DNA from 4 places in the Anaerobacillus sp. 1_MG-2023 genome. Region 2 is predicted to be linked to each of the others. Evidence: riboswitches for the same ligand, from Rfam matches in the RefSeq annotation. Region 2 holds a riboswitch; each other region holds the start of a gene.
The links. Region 2 has a riboswitch for S-adenosylmethionine ahead of Q4550_RS13335 (homocysteine S-methyltransferase family protein). Riboswitches for the same ligand answer to the same signal wherever they lie in the genome.
Positions count from the first base shown of each region.

Region 1: it holds a riboswitch for S-adenosylmethionine, as region 2 does, so the genes downstream of both, Q4550_RS01245 (hypothetical protein) here and Q4550_RS13335 (homocysteine S-methyltransferase family protein) in region 2, are expected to answer to the same signal.
Region 3: it holds a riboswitch for S-adenosylmethionine, as region 2 does, so the genes downstream of both, msrA (peptide-methionine (S)-S-oxide reductase MsrA) here and Q4550_RS13335 (homocysteine S-methyltransferase family protein) in region 2, are expected to answer to the same signal.
Region 4: it holds a riboswitch for S-adenosylmethionine, as region 2 does, so the genes downstream of both, Q4550_RS06335 (acetyl-CoA C-acyltransferase) here and Q4550_RS13335 (homocysteine S-methyltransferase family protein) in region 2, are expected to answer to the same signal.

Region 1 is NZ_JAUORD010000001.1:228,012-231,165, forward strand. Features, by position in the region: gene Q4550_RS01235 (hypothetical protein) at 1-160, opposite strand, end outside; gene Q4550_RS01240 (DNA/RNA non-specific endonuclease) at 452-1,390, opposite strand; gene Q4550_RS01245 (hypothetical protein) at 1,673-1,996, opposite strand; SAM riboswitch class I at 2,096-2,198, opposite strand; gene mcrC (5-methylcytosine-specific restriction endonuclease system specificity protein McrC) at 2,313-3,154, opposite strand, start outside.
Region 2 is NZ_JAUORD010000007.1:86,940-90,093, forward strand. Features, by position in the region: gene Q4550_RS13325 (bifunctional 2',3'-cyclic-nucleotide 2'-phosphodiesterase/3'-nucleotidase) at 1-59, shown strand, start outside; gene Q4550_RS13330 (DUF3895 domain-containing protein) at 181-1,179, shown strand; SAM riboswitch class I at 1,263-1,372, shown strand; gene Q4550_RS13335 (homocysteine S-methyltransferase family protein) at 1,452-2,501, shown strand; gene murB (UDP-N-acetylmuramate dehydrogenase) at 2,941-3,154, shown strand, end outside.
Region 3 is NZ_JAUORD010000003.1:337,794-340,947, reverse strand. Features, by position in the region: gene Q4550_RS08145 (hypothetical protein) at 1-1,026, shown strand, start outside; gene msrA (peptide-methionine (S)-S-oxide reductase MsrA) at 1,073-1,726, opposite strand; SAM riboswitch class I at 1,823-1,936, opposite strand; gene Q4550_RS08135 (Na+/H+ antiporter NhaC family protein) at 2,024-3,154, opposite strand, start outside.
Region 4 is NZ_JAUORD010000002.1:481,174-484,327, forward strand. Features, by position in the region: gene Q4550_RS06330 (acetoacetate--CoA ligase) at 1-38, opposite strand, end outside; gene Q4550_RS06335 (acetyl-CoA C-acyltransferase) at 59-1,213, opposite strand; SAM riboswitch class I at 1,286-1,393, opposite strand; SAM riboswitch class I at 1,462-1,566, opposite strand; gene Q4550_RS06340 (hypothetical protein) at 2,888-3,154, shown strand, end outside.

The sequences.
Region 1 (3,154 bases), on a different contig from region 2:
TGATGAATAATCCAATAAATGACACGCCAAAGAAGATATAAGTATTACCAAATAATAAAAAAAAAGGAAGAATTGCAACAAATATAATTCCAAACAAATCTGCACGCTTTAATTTCCCAACTTCCGAATAATCGTTAATAACTTTCAAACGTTTCCCCATTTTCCATCACCTATTCTATTATTTCGCATTCCTCTTAAAATGCTCATGCAATCGATATTCCCATATCTCTTTCATCCATTTATAAAGAACCTCATTCTCTTCCTGTTCCACTACTAAATCAAACGAAAAAGCCCCATCTTCAAATACAACCAAGCCTGAAATCATCGGGACGGTTCTATCGATCCCATCTCTAAAATAAAAGGAGCATCAATTATACTAATAATTAATGCTCCTCTACCTTTTTTCGAAATATCGCATCATAAGAACCGTCCCGGCGAAGCGATTAGACTCTTATTCACCAACCATACCGTCGTTATCATTATCACGCATATAAGGATATAACCAATGATCACTCATGATCGGCATACTATAACCTGCTGCCTCTGCTTCTTTAATCGTCACTTGTCCATTACCATTTGTATCAATACTAGAAATATCACCCTCTGTGTCTGAAGGCGTTGAATCGTCAGGCTCGCTCTCAGTTAATCCGAGTGATGCGTTGACTTCATCAGGGTTCACATTATCAAATGTATCAACGATCTCATTTCCGTTCAAAGTATACGTGTACTGATAACTTGAAGGTATCTGCTTTTCCGTATCCGAATAGGTGATAATGGCTTCGAAATCCGTAGCTTCACCTGCGCTACGGATCGCGTCTTCCATATAAGCTTGATCACCATGTCGGTTAAGTGTACTCTCTTGTGGGGTAATGTTATAAGCATTCGATACCCCTCCGAGAGAATCAGCAATAATATGTCCTTCGTCTAACACGTCACTTTCGACGCCCGGAACCTTTGCCTCATCAGAATAGTACCTGCCAGACGATAATACAGGTTCGTTACCATCATCTTGTAGAATGATTTCGTCAGCAACGACACGTACGAGTTGTCCGTATTCATTCGTAAATGCCCAATATTCACGGTCACCGTACCCAATATCAACGACGACGTTAGGTTCTCGATGTCCAGACAAATCTCCACCATCAACTTCAATAAGTTCGTATCCTGAGAACTGTTCATCTTCTGTTGGGTCTGGTGTTTCCTCTTCTACTGGCTCATCAACAACCGTAGTGTTCGATTCTTCTTTTTCACTATTTTCATTTGTTTCAACTGTACTTACTTCTTGTGTATTTGTTTCTGCATCTTTATTGGATGCCTTTTCTAAATTGGTACAACCAACTATAAAAATGATCGTTAAAAATAAGATGAAATAGTTCATTTTCGTTTTCATATTAGAACGCTCCTATAATAGGGAAATTTCGTAATGTTAAAAAAATCAAAAGAAAGAGTAAAAATGGAACCATAATTTCTTCTAACACTTTTATTATCCATTACTTTAATAGTTTAATTTTACCACATTAAATAACTTCAAAAGCATTCAGAAAAAATACACTATTCATTTCAAAAATAATTTTACCGCTTATTCTTAAAAGCATCCAAGTCTAATCCCCAAACATCCACGATTTCGAATCATCAAAATGAATTAGCAAAATCCTCTTCCATCAACATTGGCTCACATCACACTCTCAATATAATCCCCATTTCCTCTCACAATTTGAAGCCCCTGCTTCTCTAATTCCAGCCACAAATATCGATCCAGCGCATAAGGGGATTTCTGTTGTAGCGAAAGCAATGCAACCTCCGTAAGCAACAGTTCATAAGAGCGGTTTTCCTTTTTAACAGTGACCTCGTAGTCGATCATCTTCATCACGATCACTTCATACGCTTCATTCCACTCCTTCAGTTGACGTTCCATGACTTCTGCCACGTGTAATAAAAAACTTTCACCATCATAACTTTTCGCCATGACGCTTCGTGCAAATCGATTTACGTTCACAAACTCATCCCCCTTATCCTTATAAACAAGGTATTCAACAAATGAACAAAAAAGGCCCTTCATCGCAAATGAATGCAACAAAGAGCCTCCGCTATCCGTGCGTTATCATTCAAAGCCATGCTTTGCAGGTTGGAGCACCTTACCGCCTGGCAGGTTGCTGTGAAGTCAAAGAGCCCGTACTCTCGTTCACTCGTGATAACCTTATTTAGTTGGTATTAGTTTACTTAATAATGTAATAAGTGTCAAAAAAGACGTTCGAAGATATCTAAAAAAAATCCATACACGCAAGTAGATAAGTTGTCACGATATATTAGATTTAAAATCTATTAATTATTTCCAGCAATCGCTCGTGAATCTTCCTCCACTCCATATTCAAATCGACCGTACAAACCTGAACTCGGTGACCCTGAATTTGATAATTCAAATCCAAGGTATGATTCACCTCTGGATATAAAAGCATACCCATAGTTGGAAGCGAACTTTGCTGATTATTTAAATAAGCATAAAGCTGATAAAGATTACCGCTATGAACTTTTTGAGAACCATAATTAGAAGTCAGCGTATGCTGATAGTATTTCGTATCAATTATGATTTTTATCTCATTATTTTTCAATGTAATATCCGTTTGCATTCGTGGAAGATACTTATCATTATTTCCTTCAGCCTGCCAATAGATTGTTTCACGACTAACTTGATAAAAGGGTAATTCATTTCGATAAAAGTTCCTAACGAAATTCTCAAATAGCATCGACATTTCCCTTGGATCACGATAGAAATCTGCAAATTGACTTGTTTGACCCTCTTCATTTAATAGGCTTGAATCCATAAGAAATTGACAAATATTAAGAACAAATCGATAATGCCGATTGCTTCGATGTAGCTTAATATTCTTAAAAAGATCACGATTCAGCTTAATAGGCGTCACTTCATGAAAATAACTCGTTAATTTGCTAACTTTTTTGCGTAAATCATCGTCCAACTCTTTCAACTTCACTAATTGCAGAAGTGTTGCTTTAATCAATTGATTATGAAGAATATCATGGCTCATTTCTTCATAAAGAATATGCATCTTACCGCGCTTGAACGAAGTTGTTGCGATTGATTCGCTGAATAGTACTTTTCCTCTTAAAGTCGATGCTTCCTCTTCAAGCTCTACAT
Region 2 (3,154 bases):
AACAGAAAAAAGAAAAGCATCATCATAATCATAAGGGCGAGCACGGCCGCCATCGTTAAGAACGAATTCACGCCAATTCATCAGAATTGGCGTTTCTTATTTTAAGAATTTATCCGATGCAAACAATAGTAGAATATTTACTGATATAATGGAATTACTATCGTACAGAAAGGGATTTATATGACACAAAGCCTGACAAGCACCCAAAGAGATGAGCTTTTTTCAGATCTGACAAATGAGCAACAAACGTATGTAATGAATTTTCTTAAACGCGGTAAAAAAACGGCTTTTGCGAATGTCATAGCTAGAAGTAAAGGGCGGATGATTCCAAGTGGGGCAACGGATGAAGAAATCAGGATGCTGCTTGATGATTGGATACTAGAAGATTACATCGATGCGGGCTTCGTTTCAGATGATTTAAAATGTGAGTGCGGTCGCTCTTTACGGTATCAGTATGTTGTTCGACATGCAAAAACAGGAAAAACACGGCGTTTCGGGATAAATCATTTCGAAGAGCATACCGGATTACCCGCTTCCATTGTGAGAGAAGTTGTGAAGGGATTTATGGAAATAGATTATGAGTTGGATGAGCTACTGTTGAAAAGACAGAACGGCTATCCTACATACGACATTCCTGAAGGATTGAACCTTCCACAAGACATTGAACAGCCACTTTCATTAAATCTTCCATTACTAGATCTACAAGAAAAAAGGCTAAACAGTTTAATCAGATCTTATCGTGAAGACCAAGAAGCTTTTCAAAGAGGGAGCAACACTGTAGAACAAGTAGTCAACCCGAAAAGCAACCAGGAAGAACCGAAATCAGAAGAGGAATTACAAGGTTCTTTTGATTTGTTCGCGGAAGATGTTCAAGAACCTTTACAAGAAAAGACAAGCGAGAAACCTAAGGAAACCTATTTTGTAGGAGACCTTTCATTTACAACACAGGAAGCGGTAGACTCCTATATTCAGCAAGGTATGGAAAGTGCTCTGATGATTTGTGAGCTTTTGATTAAGGAAGGAAAGGTACAAGACAAGAGATACTCCACAAAGAAACCAAAAATTTATTTTGCTGTTTGTACCTACCTCGATTCATTTGTTGCATCTGGATCAATGTCAGTCGAGCCGATAGGGCGTGAAGATCGCATCTATCGACTGAAAAGCAAGAGATCATCTTAACATTTCATAATTATCAGATAAGTGATTGACATTTCCAGTTAACCGGTCTATAATTTCACACATGTTCAAAAATTAAATCAACACTCTTATCAAGAGCGGCGGAGGGAATAGGCCCTATGATGCCCGGCAACCTTTCAACTACGGTTGAAGCTGGTGCCAAATCCTACAGGTGATATCACCTGGAAGATAAGAGGAGGATTATGTTAGCAAACCCTCTTCTTATTGTTTAAGAAGAGGGTTTTTTATTTTATCCAGAAAAGGAGCTGTTACACATGAAAAGAACACTTGAAGAACGATTGCAAGATGGTCCAGTTATTTGCGGGGAAGGTTATCTATTTGAATTAGAGCGTCGTGGTTATTTACAAGCAGGATCATTCGTACCTGAAGTTGCCCTAGACAATCCTGAAGCGCTAAAACAAACGTATCGTGATTATATGCTTGCAGGTTCAGATGTCGTACTTGCTTTTACGTATAATGGTCACCGAGAGAAAATGAGGATTATTGGAAAAGAAGATTTGTTAGAACCGCTCAATAGACAAGCTATCCGCCTGGCTAAGGAAGTTGCGAAAGAACACCCTGAAGAAGAAGCGCTAGTCGCAGGAAACATTTCAAATACAAACTTATTTGATCCTGAAGATGAGGAAAGTAAGGAACAAATTCGATCGATTTTTGCTGAAATGGTGAAATGGAGCAAAGAAGAAGGCGTTGATTTCATCAATGGGGAAACTTTCTACTACTATGAAGAAGCAAAAATAGCGCTAGAAGAGATTCAAAAGCAGGATCTTCAAGCTGTAATTACACTCGGACTCATGAGTGAGAACATTTTAAGGGATGGCTATACCGTTGAAGAGGCTTGCCGTTTGTTAGAAGAACAAGGAGCACTAGTTGTTGGAATGAACTGTTTTAGAGGTCCGGCTACAATGCAACCATACATTGAAAAAATCAGACAGTCTGTTAACGGATACGTTGGAGCTCTTCCAATTCCTTATCGTACATCAGAAGAACACCCAACATTCTTTAACTTACCAGACGGTGGCTGTGCGTGTACATTGCCAACAGAGACGACCTTTCCAACCTCTTTAGATCCGCTTTATTGTAACCGTTATGAGCTAGCGGAATGGGCTAAGGAGGCACAGCAGGTTGGGGTCAATTACTTGGGACTCTGTTGCGGCGCTTCTCCAAGCATGCTGCGAGAGGTGGCTGAAACAGTTGGCAGAACAACTGTAAACTCGGTATATTCTCCAAATATGGAAAAGCACTTTTTGTTTGGAACTGATGAGACATTGAAAGATAACAATACGGCTTATAGAGCAAAGGCCTAATTTATAACAACAACCGGAGAACTTAATTTCTCCGGTTGTTGTTTTTTTACCAAAAACCTATTTGTAGACCTGTACTACAGTATTTAAAGCCATTTTTACATAGGAGATTATATCTACTACATTTTTTCTATAAACTGATTATTTTTGATAACGTTGGCGATGATTAGTAACAGTATCAGTTGAAGAGTAACGAATACAATGGTTTTTGCATTTGATAGGATAACAGCATTTTTCCAATCACGATGTCTGAAATTGATTTTTCCGCTATATAAGTTGCTTTCCAAGTAACATTCTTTTCGAATTAAAGGCTTCTTTTATGAAAAACATCATATTTATGAAGTAGTTGTGTTATTATTTTAAATGTGTTTGAATATGTCCATGAAACATTATTGAACTCAAACCACAATGAAAACGAACTGTTTTATAAGCGAGGTAGCCTATGAATAATCAAAATGTATTAAATGAACTCCGCTCCATTTTACCCAGTGCGGAACTGAAGATAAATGAGCCATTAAATGCACATACGTATACAAAAATGGGTGGATGTGCGGATGTCCTTGTGTTTCCTAACACGCTAGAGGACGCACGAGCAGCAGTTGAGTACGCCTATCAATCTAACTATCCATTAACCATTTTAGGAAAAGGCTCTAATG
Region 3 (3,154 bases), on a different contig from region 2:
GCACCGACGGATTATCAAACACTTTCAGATCGAAAAATCGAAGTGGATGATGTCAATTATTTATTGCTTCAAGGTTCTTATGATAGTGATTTATCGGAATTCGAAGGCGACCGACAGTATAATGGGATTGATTTAACTGGCAGAAAAGAAGCTATGAAAGCAGCCCTTTATATTGATCGCGCCAATCACGGACAATTTAACACAACGTGGGGAGAAAACGATACGTATTTCCCTTTCACGCTTTTATTAAATAAAGAGCCTCTTCTTAAAGGCACTGAACAACGACAAATAGCCCGCACATATGTTGCTGGATTTCTTGAAGCGACGCTTCATCAAAATGAGTCTTATCAACCGATGTTTGAGGATTATCGCTATGCTCTCGAATGGCTACCTGATACAACATACATAAGTAAATACGAAGATCCTTCGTATCATATCTATAGCACTTTTGAGGAGGACGTTGATGTCACAACAACAACTTCTCCTTATATCACCATAGAGGCTAATAGCTTGCTGCAATGGTATGAAGGAGAGCTTGAATTTCGACGCGATAAAGAAAGAGGTACTCATGGGGTCTTTTTGAAATGGGATCATTCCTATTCAAAGAACGGCACGTACAAATTAAATTTCAAGAAAGCCCTTCAGGATCCATTTGCTTATACAATGAACAGTTCATTAACATTCACAGCAGCAAACCTTTCAAATCCATCTGACCAGCAACCTGTTGATTTCACAATCACGGCTAGTTCAGATAACGGAGCGTCCGCTAGTGTTAAGCTGAGTGACGTCATGCAGTTGCAAGGTGTTCTTCCTATTCTACACACAAAAACAAAATACTTCGAAGAAGGACGTTATGGTGAACCTACTGAACCGGTTCTCCAAACCTTTAATATCCCGATGCAGCAATTCTTAGAAGCAAACGATGCCTTTAATCCGAAGAAGATGAATGCTCTTACATTTGAATTTAATGAATCAGAGAAAGGAAAAGTCTATATTGACCAAATAGGTGTCAATCAAGGTGATTAACTAAAAAAGGCCTTCCCTCATGACGATGAGGGATGGCCTTTTTCTATTATGAAATTTTGCAAGAAGACTGTCCACGCTTTGCAAGATAGCTTTGATGATATTCATCTGCTCGATAGAATGAAGTGATTGGTACAATTTGCGTCACAACTGGTTTTTTGAAGCGTCCGGATCGCTCGAGTTTTTCTTTCGCAATCAATGCTATTTCTGCCTGCTCATTTGAATGGTAAAAAATCGCTGAGCGGTAGCGTGTTCCGACATCTTCTCCTTGTTTATTTAAAGAGGTTGGATTATGATTTTCAAAGAAAACTTCTATAAGTTCTTCATAAGTAATGAGCGAAGGATCATATTCAACTTGGACAGATTCGGCATGGCCTGTTAATTCAGAATAAACATCTTCATAAGTTGGATTAATCGTCTCTCCTCCTGTAAACCCTGCTGAAGTTGAAATAACACCGTTCAATTGTTGAAATAGCGCTTCTACTCCCCAAAAGCACCCTGCTGCAAATGTTGCTTGTTCCACTGTGACCACTCCGTTTCCTTTTCTCTGTATGGTTTTATTTGATCGAGCATATATGTTTTCTAATTCATTTAGTGATAACATATAAAGTTGCTTTTCACCCTTCTTATATATCCCTTGTGAGAGAAGGGTCTTAATAAGCTGTTGTTTTCTTGCTTCGTTATCCATTAGTGTATGCAACATCAGTCTCTCCCTCTACTAAAACATATTTCCAAATGAGGGTGCATAAAAAAACCCTCATCTGCTCGAACAGAAGAGGGTTTGGATAGACCGAGCCTCTTCTCATTTTTCGACTTTCGTCGCAGGAATTAGCACGGTTCCAATTGAACACAAGTTCATAGGTCCGTTGCCGAGGTATCTAAGGGCCAGTCCCTCCACCTCTCTGAATAAGAAGATCCTTTAAACAAAGGATTATTAAGTTAGTCCCAATAATAAATGGTTTTAAAACGGATGTCAATACAAAAGTACTCATAAAAATAATTATATTACAAAAGAGATAACAAAGTAGCCAGCTGCAGCTAATCCCGCCGCTAATAAAGCTGGGCCAAGCTTAAATTTCGCATATGTCATAGGATTCAACTGCAAGATCCTCGCAACTGTATTCGTATTGTCACTTAGCGGAGAAGCAAATGCGCCAAATGTCCCACTCGCAAACACAGCTCCAATGACAACAGGGAGATCTGCTCCTGTAGAATACCCTAATGAAATACCAAGCGGCATTAAAATTCCCCATGTGCCCCATGATGAGCCAATAAAGTATGAAATAAACGCACCAACGAGAAATAAGACTGGTGGTACAAATAAAGTAGGAATCCAATCAAGGTTTGAGGTAACAATAGATGAGAAGCCAAGAGCTTCTGTTGAAGCTGCTAAGCCCCAAACAACAGTAAGCAAGACGATGACCGGCATCATCTCATTACCCCCTTCGATAAAATAAGTAACAAGGTCCTTTAAAGAAAAACGTTGAAATAAATAGAAAACGAACGTTAAAAGTACTGTAGTGAGAAGGGCAAAGACCATCGCGTCGAGCACATCTGCTTCAATAAACGCCTTGATTAAAGAAGTAAACCCCTTCTGATAACCACTCCAATATGTGAGAAGAAGTGTTAGGAGAATAACTCCTCCAAGAGGTATTAATAAATTCATCGGTTTCGTAGGAAGATCCTTCGCCACTGCTGGATGACAATCTTCCCATTGATCATCAAGCTTTTTTTCCACATTACCTGCGTCTGTAGCTGGCGTTTTTCGATGATGGAAAAAACTCAAATAAAAGCCAATCAATAAAATACTAATCGAAAAAAAGTTATAAGGGATACTTTGAAGGAAGTAACGATAGCCATCTCCTTCAATACCTTCCGCCTTAAGTGAAAGCTGCACAACAGATGACATATAGCCGACAAAAGCGGTAGCAATTGGCATTAAGACAATGACTGGTGTTGCTGTCGTTTCTATCACAAATCCAAGCTCCTGAGGAGTGATTTTCACTTTATTTAAAAGAGCTTTCATGATTGGGGCTACCGTTACAATGCGGAAACTAGGAGCACTAAATGTTCCTAGCGTTGACACCCACGTCAGAAATAACGCTCCTTTTTTTGAGTTGATTTTGGATGA
Region 4 (3,154 bases), on a different contig from region 2:
ACAAAAGGGGAACGTTGAGTTGTTGTTGATGTAGGCATTGGATTTGTCTCCTTTCGAGTTATAAATAAGGAACTTCAATCAAAATTGCCATTCCCTGTCCACCACCACCGCAAAGGGAAGCGATGCCTTTTCCACCACCCCGCCGTTTCAGTTCGTGGGCAAGTGTCAAAACCAGCCGGAATCCTGTGCCACCTAATGGGTGACCAAGAGCGATGGCACCACCGTTGACATTGACACGATCATAATCGATGCCAAGATCACGGCAGCTTGCGATGACGACACTGGCAAATGCTTCATTGATTTCAAATAGATCAATATCATCTGTAGTCAAAAGGTGTCTATCTAATAGTTCTTTGATCGCTTGCGATGGTTTTGTTTGTAAGCTCGGATCTGGCCCTGCAATTTCTGACCAACTGATTACTTCCGCCAGCGGCTCCTGGCCGAGTGATTCCGCTTTCTCTTTTGTGGTCACGATGCCAATGCTCGCTCCGTCCGTCATCTGAGATGCATTCCCTGCTGTAATCGTGCCTTCGTTTGAAAAGGCGGGAGAAAGGCTGGCTAACTTTTCTGCTGTCGTTCCTTTACGGATGCCTTCATCTTCTGCAAGTAGACCGGAAATAGGATCTATTTCTGGTTGGAAAAATCCCTTTTCCTGAGCATTAGATGCTCGATGCTGGGAAAGAGCTGCATACTCATCTTGTTCCGCGCGACTTATTTCGAAGGATCGGTTTTTCTCATCCGTAAGAGCTCCCATCGAAACATCACTCAAAGCGCACCACAAACCGTCGTTCAGTAACGTATCTCTAAGCAGGGCATGACTAAGGCCTGAAGAAGCACGCACAGGAGCGGTATGAGGAGCGTTCGTCATCGAGTCAAAACCGCCGACAATGTATAATTCACCTTCATTGAAATGCATTCTCCGGGAGGCATCCGCAATTGTAGCGATTCCGCCTAAACAAACATTGTTCAATGTGATGGCGGGTGTACCGATATCGACTCCTGCCTGATAAGCAACTTGTCTGGCAGGATTTTGCCCGCCCCCAGCCTGGATCACTTGTGCCAGCAGTACGCCATCCGCCTGTTTTGCAACCGGGTTTTTTTCTAACAGAGCGCTTAGCGCATTCGTACCAAGCTCTGCTGCTGATAGCTTTTTCAATGCTCCTTTCCATTTTCCGAATGGGGTACGGATTCCATCTAACAGAACGGTTTTCATATATGTAACAACTCCTTTTTTCAAATAGAACGAGCCCTCTTCACTAAAAAACAAGAAGAGGGCTCTTAGCTCTTCTTATCTTTCAGGATTATCTCCTGCAGGAATTAGCACCTTATCAAGCGCATGCTTGATGGTTGCCGGGCGTCAACGGGCCAGTCCCTCTGCCTCTCTGGATAAGAATGATTATTCAATTGGAAAATATAAAACCTCTCTATCAGTGAAATAGAGAGGTTAAGAGATTTAGGATTCTCTTATCTTCCTGAGCATTAACTCAGTAGGATTTGGCACCATGCTAGGAGTATAGCGGTTGCCGGGTTTCACAGGGCCAGTCCCTCCACCTCTCTGGATAAGAATGTTATTTCGTTGTTTAATTAAGTGTCATGTTAGCAAGGTGAAGGATTTCTGTCAATATATTTGATGAAAAAGTTAGAAAATTTATTTTATTTTGATTGGTTTGACAATCTTCTATAGAAATGTTCTGGTGCCTACCTTCATAGCCGTCAATGTAAGAGGAAAGTTTAAGACAAAGTATTATTTACAATTATAATAAAAGCGGTCTAATTCGTTGTGTTTAATTTTTACCAGTTGGGGACATGTATGAATAAGCATACTGTATCTCTTTTATTTTTCTCTGAACTTAAGCAGCTTTCTTTAATGTTTTTTATACGTTAATTGAATGGTGTTAAAGGCGGTGGGCGGGCCATATCGGTGTTAGGAAGTTGTTGAATGGAAAGAGAGGGGTGTTTACTAGAAAAAACTCGAAAATAATCAAGTATGGCTATTTATCGTGATGTTGGTTATGGCGGCCATTTGGATTTCTCATGCCTGGATATGCTGGAAATTTAGGATCGATCATGTCTATCATTATCGCTAAATTGATGTATAGTATGTTTTCTAAGACTCTATTTACATCATTAAAAGAAGCGTTTTCGCCTTATTACTACAAATCGTAGCGAAAAGGAGAGCCTTAGGAAATTATCTATGTTGATGACTCGAATGATCTATGTCACCTTTAAAATAAATGATTCATTCGGAAAGATGCTTTGGGTCAGAGGATTAATAACTTACTTTGTCACAGGGTTCGCTTGTGCCTTAGTGTATTTTCTATAATCCATTTTAAAGGTTGATCAGCATCAAATATTAGAAGCATAACGGTATTCCATAATCTCGGAACAATTCTGTAATATCATATCAGGGTATGTTAAAGAATGATCTTGATTAATAGGGCGTGATTCCGTACTACGGAATTACGTCTTTTTCTTTAAAGTAAAGGTTGAGTAAGTGAGTGGGTTTTGAAATAATTGGAACAATGTTGAACTGGAAAGGGAGGGAATACCTTGGAAATAAGACTCGAGTCAATCGCTGGCGTGTTAAACGATTTGAATGGAACATTAAGTGTAACTAATATTTTGCTAGGCATAATAACAGTTATCCTTGCATCACAATTGTTTATCACCTTACGGAATAATAGAAAAAAATAACCAAAGGATATTCTAGTGTTTATTACTTCATTGAGTATTCAGCTATATCGGAGGAATTGTTTAATAGAGCATTAGCCCTTTATTACATAAGCAAAAGTAGTATCAGTGGTTTAACCTATTTAACTGACAGGGCAGTAATCTTTAATAAGTAAAATGGGTTATCATTTAAGTGAATATATAAGGAGGTATAGTAATGTGGGCAATATTAGGGGTCATTGCCGTAGTAGTAACTGTTATAAACCTTTCTTTGTATGCAGCAGGAAAGGATTATAAGCTTGCTATGGCGATGGCATTATCATTTACAGCATTAACAATTTGTGCAGATTACAGTTATCTAAATGGGTGGATAAAAGCAGAAGATTGGGCGGCTTTATCGGATGTAGTACCTGGTATGGCAAGGGCATTTTGGTTATTGACAATTGTTTCTATCTCACTAAATATAGCACCTATATTTTTAGAA